Regions from separate parts of the Gottfriedia sp. NPDC057948 genome, predicted to be linked through region 2. Evidence: a T-box and tRNA genes for the amino acid it is inferred to sense, from the RefSeq annotation. Region 2 holds a T-box; the other holds one or more tRNA genes.
The links. A T-box is a leader RNA that pairs with one kind of tRNA and senses whether it is charged. The one in region 2 lies ahead of pheS (phenylalanine--tRNA ligase subunit alpha), so its partner is inferred to be a tRNA-Phe.
Positions count from the first base shown of each region.

Region 1: it encodes a tRNA-Phe, which carries the amino acid that the T-box ahead of pheS (phenylalanine--tRNA ligase subunit alpha) is inferred to sense. The anticodon was not compared.

Region 1 is NZ_JBHVPN010000002.1:4,842-8,237, forward strand. Features, by position in the region: gene dnaB (replicative DNA helicase) at 1-182, shown strand, start outside; gene ACFVRR_RS04055 (adenylosuccinate synthase) at 448-1,737, shown strand; tRNA gene ACFVRR_RS04060 (tRNA-Lys) at 1,892-1,964, shown strand; tRNA gene ACFVRR_RS04065 (tRNA-Glu) at 1,984-2,055, shown strand; tRNA gene ACFVRR_RS04070 (tRNA-Asp) at 2,079-2,154, shown strand; tRNA gene ACFVRR_RS04075 (tRNA-Phe) at 2,161-2,233, shown strand; gene yycF (response regulator YycF) at 2,572-3,276, shown strand; gene walK (cell wall metabolism sensor histidine kinase WalK) at 3,276-3,396, shown strand, end outside.
Region 2 is NZ_JBHVPN010000007.1:120,252-123,647, reverse strand. Features, by position in the region: gene ACFVRR_RS13210 (glycine betaine ABC transporter substrate-binding protein) at 1-229, shown strand, start outside; gene sspI (small acid-soluble spore protein SspI) at 287-496, opposite strand; gene ACFVRR_RS13200 (TrmH family RNA methyltransferase) at 600-1,349, shown strand; T-box leader at 1,479-1,725, shown strand; gene pheS (phenylalanine--tRNA ligase subunit alpha) at 1,782-2,816, shown strand; gene pheT (phenylalanine--tRNA ligase subunit beta) at 2,836-3,396, shown strand, end outside.

The sequences.
Region 1 (3,396 bases), on a different contig from region 2:
TTGCGTTCTTATACCGAGACGATTACTATGATAAAGAATCAGAGAATAAAAATATTATTGAAATCATTATTGCTAAACAAAGGAATGGTCCAGTAGGTACTGTTTCATTAGCATTCGTAAAAGAATATAACAAGTTCGTAAACTTAGAACGAAGGTTTGATGAGCAAGCACCAGGTGCTTAAAAATAGTTTGGAATAAGACAGGCGCAAATATCTTCAATCGTCTGATTGGGATCTCATCTAAAAAATAATCACATAGTGAATCTATGTGATTATTTTTTTTTGTTAGGGCAAACTATTTTTATCAAATTCTTTAGTTTGTATTTACGAACAAAAAAAACTTAGAATGGAATTATTTAAAGAGATTTATTGACAAATTCCGTAAGTTTGATATACTAGTTTTGGTTTTAGTTCGGAAATAGCGTAATTTAATCGGAGGTGCAGTACATTGTCATCAGTAGTAGTAGTTGGTTCTCAATGGGGAGACGAAGGAAAAGGAAAAATTACTGACTTTTTATCACAACAGGCAGAAGTAGTTGCTAGATATCAAGGTGGTAACAATGCAGGTCATACAATCGTATTTAATGGTGAAAAGTACAAACTTCATTTAATTCCATCAGGTATTTTCTTCTCAGATAAAATTTGTGTTATTGGAAATGGTATGGTTGTAGATCCTAAAGCTTTAGTTCAAGAGCTAGCATACCTACATGATAAAGGTGTTTCAACTGACAACTTACGTATTAGTAACCGTGCTCATGTTATCTTACCTTATCATTTAAAACAAGATGAGTTAGAAGAAGAGCGTAAAGGTGATAATAAGATTGGTACTACTAAAAAAGGTATTGGACCAGCTTATATGGACAAAGCTGCACGTGTCGGAATCCGTATGGCAGACCTTTTAGATAAAGAAGAGTTTTACGAAAAATTAAAACGTAATCTTGAAGAGAAAAATAATTTATTTGAAAAAATGTATGATTCAAATTCATTAAATATCGAAGAGATTTTTGAAGAATATTATGAGTTCGGACAACAAATTAAAAAATATGTGTGTGATACTTCTGTTGTATTAAATGATGCAATTGATGGTGGAAGACGCGTATTATTTGAAGGTGCACAAGGTGTAATGTTAGACATTGACCAAGGTACATACCCATTCGTTACTTCTTCTAACCCAGTTGCAGGTGGAGTAACAATTGGATCTGGCGTTGGTCCGACAAAAATTAATCACGTTGTTGGTGTATGTAAAGCTTATACTACTCGTGTTGGTGAAGGTGCATTCCCAACTGAGCTTTTCGACGAAATTGGAAATACAATTCGTGAAGTAGGTCGTGAGTACGGTACAACTACTGGAAGACCAAGACGTGTAGGTTGGTTTGATAGTGTAGTAGTTCGCCACGCTCGTCGCGTTAGTGGTATCACTGATTTATCACTTAATTCAATTGACGTATTAACAGGTCTAGAGACTGTAAAAATTTGCGTTGCTTATAAATTCCGTGGAGAAACAATTACTGAATTCCCTGCTAGCTTAAAACAACTTGCAGAATGTGAGCCAGTTTATGAAGAACTTCCAGGTTGGACAGAAGATATTACAGGAGTAAAAACTCTTAATGAACTACCAGTTAATGCAAGACATTATGTAGAACGTGTGTCTCAATTAGTCGGTATTCCGTTATCTGTATTCTCAGTAGGTCCAGATCGTAACCAAACAAATATCGTACGTAACGTTTACGGAGCTTAATATAATAAGGCCCTTAAATAAAAATTTAGGGGCTTTTATTATTTTTTTAAATAACTATTGCCAAATTATTAGAAAGTATGATAAGATGAATCTTGTCGTCATAACTAGTACATAGCTTATGAAGTTAATCATTTTATGAAGCTAATCATATTATGAGCCATTAGCTCAGTAGGTAGAGCATCTGACTTTTAATCAGAGGGTCGAAGGTTCGAATCCTTCATGGCTCATCTTTTCTTAAATTAATGTGGCCCGTTGGTCAAGCGGTTAAGACACCGCCCTTTCACGGCGGTAACACGGGTTCGAGTCCCGTACGGGTCATCCTTTTTTAATAAAATTATCTTGGTCCCGTGGTGTAGCGGTTAACATGCCTGCCTGTCACGCAGGAGATCGCCGGTTCGATCCCGGTCGGGACCGCCATATAATGGCTCGGTAGCTCAGTCGGTAGAGCAGAGGACTGAAAATCCTCGTGTCGGCGGTTCGATTCCGTCCCGAGCCATCATAAAAACTACTGTATATACAGTAGTTTTTTATTTTATATCAACCTTATTGAAAATAGAATTAAACAGTTCGATTTTACAAAAAAACCTACTTAATTTAAAATAGAAGTAAGTGGAGTAGACCTCTAGCAACAAGCTAGAGGTTTTTTTCAAAAATCTAGTGTTTGTATACAAAAAAAATAACACGTCAGATCGTATTCGTATTATATTTAGAGAGATAGTCCACAAAACGAAATTACTATGATAAGTTTATTTGTTGCCTAATTTAATATGAAATTGCAAAAGATATGTATAGAATTGACGGTAGCAAAAACTGACTAGAAAAGGAGTGCGGGGAATGAATAAAAAAATATTAATAGTCGATGATGAAAAACCAATTGCTGATATATTGAAGTTTAATTTAGAAAAAGAAGGTTTTGATATTGTTTGCGCGTATGATGGAGAGGAAGCATTACAAAAAGTAGATGAGTTTCTTCCTGACCTAGTTTTATTAGATATTATGTTACCAATTAGAGATGGTTTAGAAGTTTGTAGAGAAATTAGAAAGAACCATGATATGCCGATCATTATGATTACAGCAAAAGACTCAGAATTAGATAAAGTACTAGGTTTAGAAATGGGAGCAGATGACTACGTAACAAAACCATTTAGTACACGTGAGTTACTTGCCAGAGTAAAAGCAAATTTACGTAGACACCAAACAGGAGCTCCATCTGAAAAAGAGGAGTCAGTTGAAGTTATTATTGGCTCGCTGGTTATCAATCCAAACGCTTATATCGTAACAAAACGTGGCGAGAAGATCGAATTAACTCACCGCGAATTTGAACTACTATATTATTTAGCGAAGCATATCGGACAGGTTATGACGAGAGAGCATTTACTCCAAACGGTTTGGGGTTATGATTACTTTGGGGATGTACGAACTGTCGATGTAACAATTCGAAGACTTCGAGAAAAAATTGAGGACAATCCAAGTTATCCACTATTCATTGTAACAAGAAGGGGAGTAGGATATTACCTGCGTGATCCGGAGCAAGATTAATGGCAGCTTATAATAAAGTTGGTTTATTTAAATCAATTGTATTTAAATTTGTACTTGTTTATATTTTACTCATCTTGGTAGCTATGCAAATTATTAGTGTTTATTTTTCAAGAGAGCTTG
Region 2 (3,396 bases):
AACATTAAAACAGGTTGAGGCAGGACCGATGTTTGCTGGTATCTCAGATGGAAGTGCAGATGCAATGGTCGCAGCTTGGCTTCCGACAACTCATCAAGATTATATGAATGAGTATAAAAAACAATTGGTTGATCTTGGACCGAATTTAAAAGGGACAAAATTAGGCTTAGTCGTACCAGAATATATGAAGATTAATTCGATCGAGGATTTAAAAGGCAAAACGAAATAATCAAAATAAAAGGACTAACGAAAAGTTAGTCCTTTTCTATGTTTTTAACAGATTAGTTTAGTGGCTTACTCCATTTTCTAAAACTGTAAGTAGTTCATGCTTTTGATTTTCAGAAGCGTGATTCCAAAAAACTTCGAGAAGTACACCTAAACCTGGTAATACTTTTTCTTCACCACTTTGAATAGCATCTACAATTGTTGCTTCTAATTGATCACTTTTATTACCTGAAATATTGTGAAGAACTGCTCCGCGAATATTAAAATTCATTTGGATTCTCCTTTCATATTAAGCTTTATGTAGTATTTGTAAACGGAAACGATTTTATGTATGATAAACTCATATGAGATACGATGAAAGGTAAAGGAAACTTATGAAACAAATTGATTCCATACAAAATAATTCTGTAAAGGCTTGGAAAAAGCTACATACTAAAAAAGGAAGAGATAAAGCTAAACAATATATCGTAGAAGGTTTTCACTTAGTCGAGGAGGCAATTAAGCAAGATGCACCGATTCTTCATTTATTAATTAGTGAAGAGATTGACTTACCTTCTAATTTTTCGACAGGGTCATTTGAAATTACGTATATATCTAAAGAGGTTAGCAAGGAATTAAGCGAAACAGAAACATCTCAAGGTATTTTTGCAATTATTGAATTTTCTTTTGTTAGAATTGATTTTGAGAAAGTGTCAAAATTATTATTAATTGATGAAGTTCAAGATCCAGGGAATGTTGGAACAATGATTCGAACAGCGGATGCGGCTGGTTTTGATGGGGTTATTTTAGGTTCGGGTACAAGTGACCTATATAATGCTAAAACAATTCGATCCACGCAAGGATCATTATTCCATTTACCAATATTACGTGGTGATTTAGTTGAAGCAGTTTCTAATTTAAAAGATAAAGGATTAACTGTTTACGGAACATCTCTTCAAAATGCAAAACCATTTAATGAAGTAAACGTTACAAATCGTTTTGCCATTATTGTAGGAAATGAAGGTAAAGGTGTGAATTCAACATTACTTTCATTAACTGATGAAAATCTATATATACCGATTTACGGTAAAGCTGAATCATTAAACGTTGGTATTGCAGCAGGGATTCTAATGTATAGTCTGTAAAAAATAATAGAAGCCTAATTTGAGCATTCTAGGTCAGTAAAAATGATTCAATCATTTAGTAAATAATTATGTTGAGCAGTTGCATTAATTGAAAAAAATCAATATAATTAATTAAGAAAATTTAATACATAAAAAGCAATGACAGAGAATAGTAAATTTGAATCTCTATTTAGGGAAAAGGTGCCGTAGACTGTAAGCACTTTTATAGTAGACCAAATTGAATTCACCTCTTGAGCTAGCGCCGGGACCATTTTTAAATGTAAAGGCGACTCGGTCTATCTAAGTAGATCGTTATATGAATGAAGTGAGCAGTTAGTTTTTTGTAACATAATAACTGTTAATTAGGGTGGTACCGCGATCAATCCTCGTCCCTTTTTTGGGAGCGAGGTTTTTTTATGTTTAAATTTATGAAATTGAATAGGAGGATTATTCATGCAAGAGCGTTTAGTTTCTTTACAATCAGAAGCGATTAAGCAAATAGAAGAAGCAACAGATTTAAAAGTATTAAATGAAATAAGAATTGCCTATCTAGGGAAAAAAGGTCCGATTACTGAGGCAATGAAAGCAATGAAGGATTTAACTCCTGAAGAGCGCCCTAAAATGGGAGCTGTAGCTAATGAAGTACGTGCGGCAATCCAAGAAAAACTTGAAGCAAAGCAAGTTGTATTAGAACAAAATGCAATTAATGAAAAATTAGAAAGTGAATCAATTGACGTAACACTTCCAGGAAGACCAGTTCATGCAGGTGGAGCTCATCCATTAAGAGCGGTTATTCAAGAAATTGAAGATTTATTTATTGGAATGGGATATGAAATCGCAGAAGGTCCAGAAGTAGAAAAAGATTATTATAATTTCGAAGCATTAAATTTACCAAAAGGTCATCCAGCACGTGATATGCAGGATTCATTTTATATTTCTGAAGAAACATTAATGAGAACTCATACTTCACCTGTTCAAGCTAGAACAATGGAAGCAAACGTGGAAAAAGGTCCAATTAAAATAATTTGTCCTGGTAAGGTTTATCGCCGTGATGACGATGATGCTACACATTCTCATCAATTTATGCAAATCGAAGGTCTTGTAATTGGTGAAAACATTTCAATGAGTGACTTAAAAGGTACTTTACAACTTTTTGCGAAAAAAATGTTTGGTGAAGATCGTGAAATTCGCTTACGCCCAAGCTTCTTCCCATTCACTGAGCCTTCAGTAGAAATGGATATTTCTTGTATGAAATGTGGAGGAAAAGGCTGTAACATGTGTAAACACACTGGATGGATTGAAATTTTAGGTGCGGGAATGGTTCATCCTAACGTACTTGAGATGGCTGGGTATAATCCAAAAGAAGTTCAAGGATTTGCTTTCGGTATGGGTCCAGAACGTATTGCATTATTAAAATATGGTATTGATGATATTCGTCATTTCTATACGAACGATATAAGATTCTTAAAGCAATTCCAACAAATGTAAGGTAGGAGGGGACTAAAACATGTTTGTATCAACAAAATGGTTACAAGAATACGTTGATTTAAGTGGTGTTACACCAGACGAACTTGCAAAATTAATAACAAAAGCAGGTATTGAAGTTGAAGGTGTTGATCATCTTTCAGAAGGAATTAAAAATGTTGTTGTTGGTTATGTAATGGAACGTGAACAACATCCAGAGGCAGATAAATTATCAAAATGTACTGTTGATGTTGGAGAAGAACAACCAGTACAAATTATTTGTGGCGCACCGAATGTTGCTAAAGGTCAAAAAGTGATCGTGGCAAAGGTAGGCGCTGTTTTACCGGGGAATTTCAAAATTAAAAAAGCTAAATTACGTGGAGAAGTTTCTGAAGGAATGATTTGCTCTCTTCAAGAATTAGGAATTGAAGGCAAAGTAGTTGCAAAAGAATTCTCAAATGGCATTTTTGTTTTACCAAGTGATGCTGAAGTAGGAGCAGATGCATTAGACGTACTTTATCGTGATGATGCAGTATTAGAACTTGGATTAACACCAAACCGTGCTGATTGCTTAAATATGATTGGTGTTGCCTATGAGGTAGCT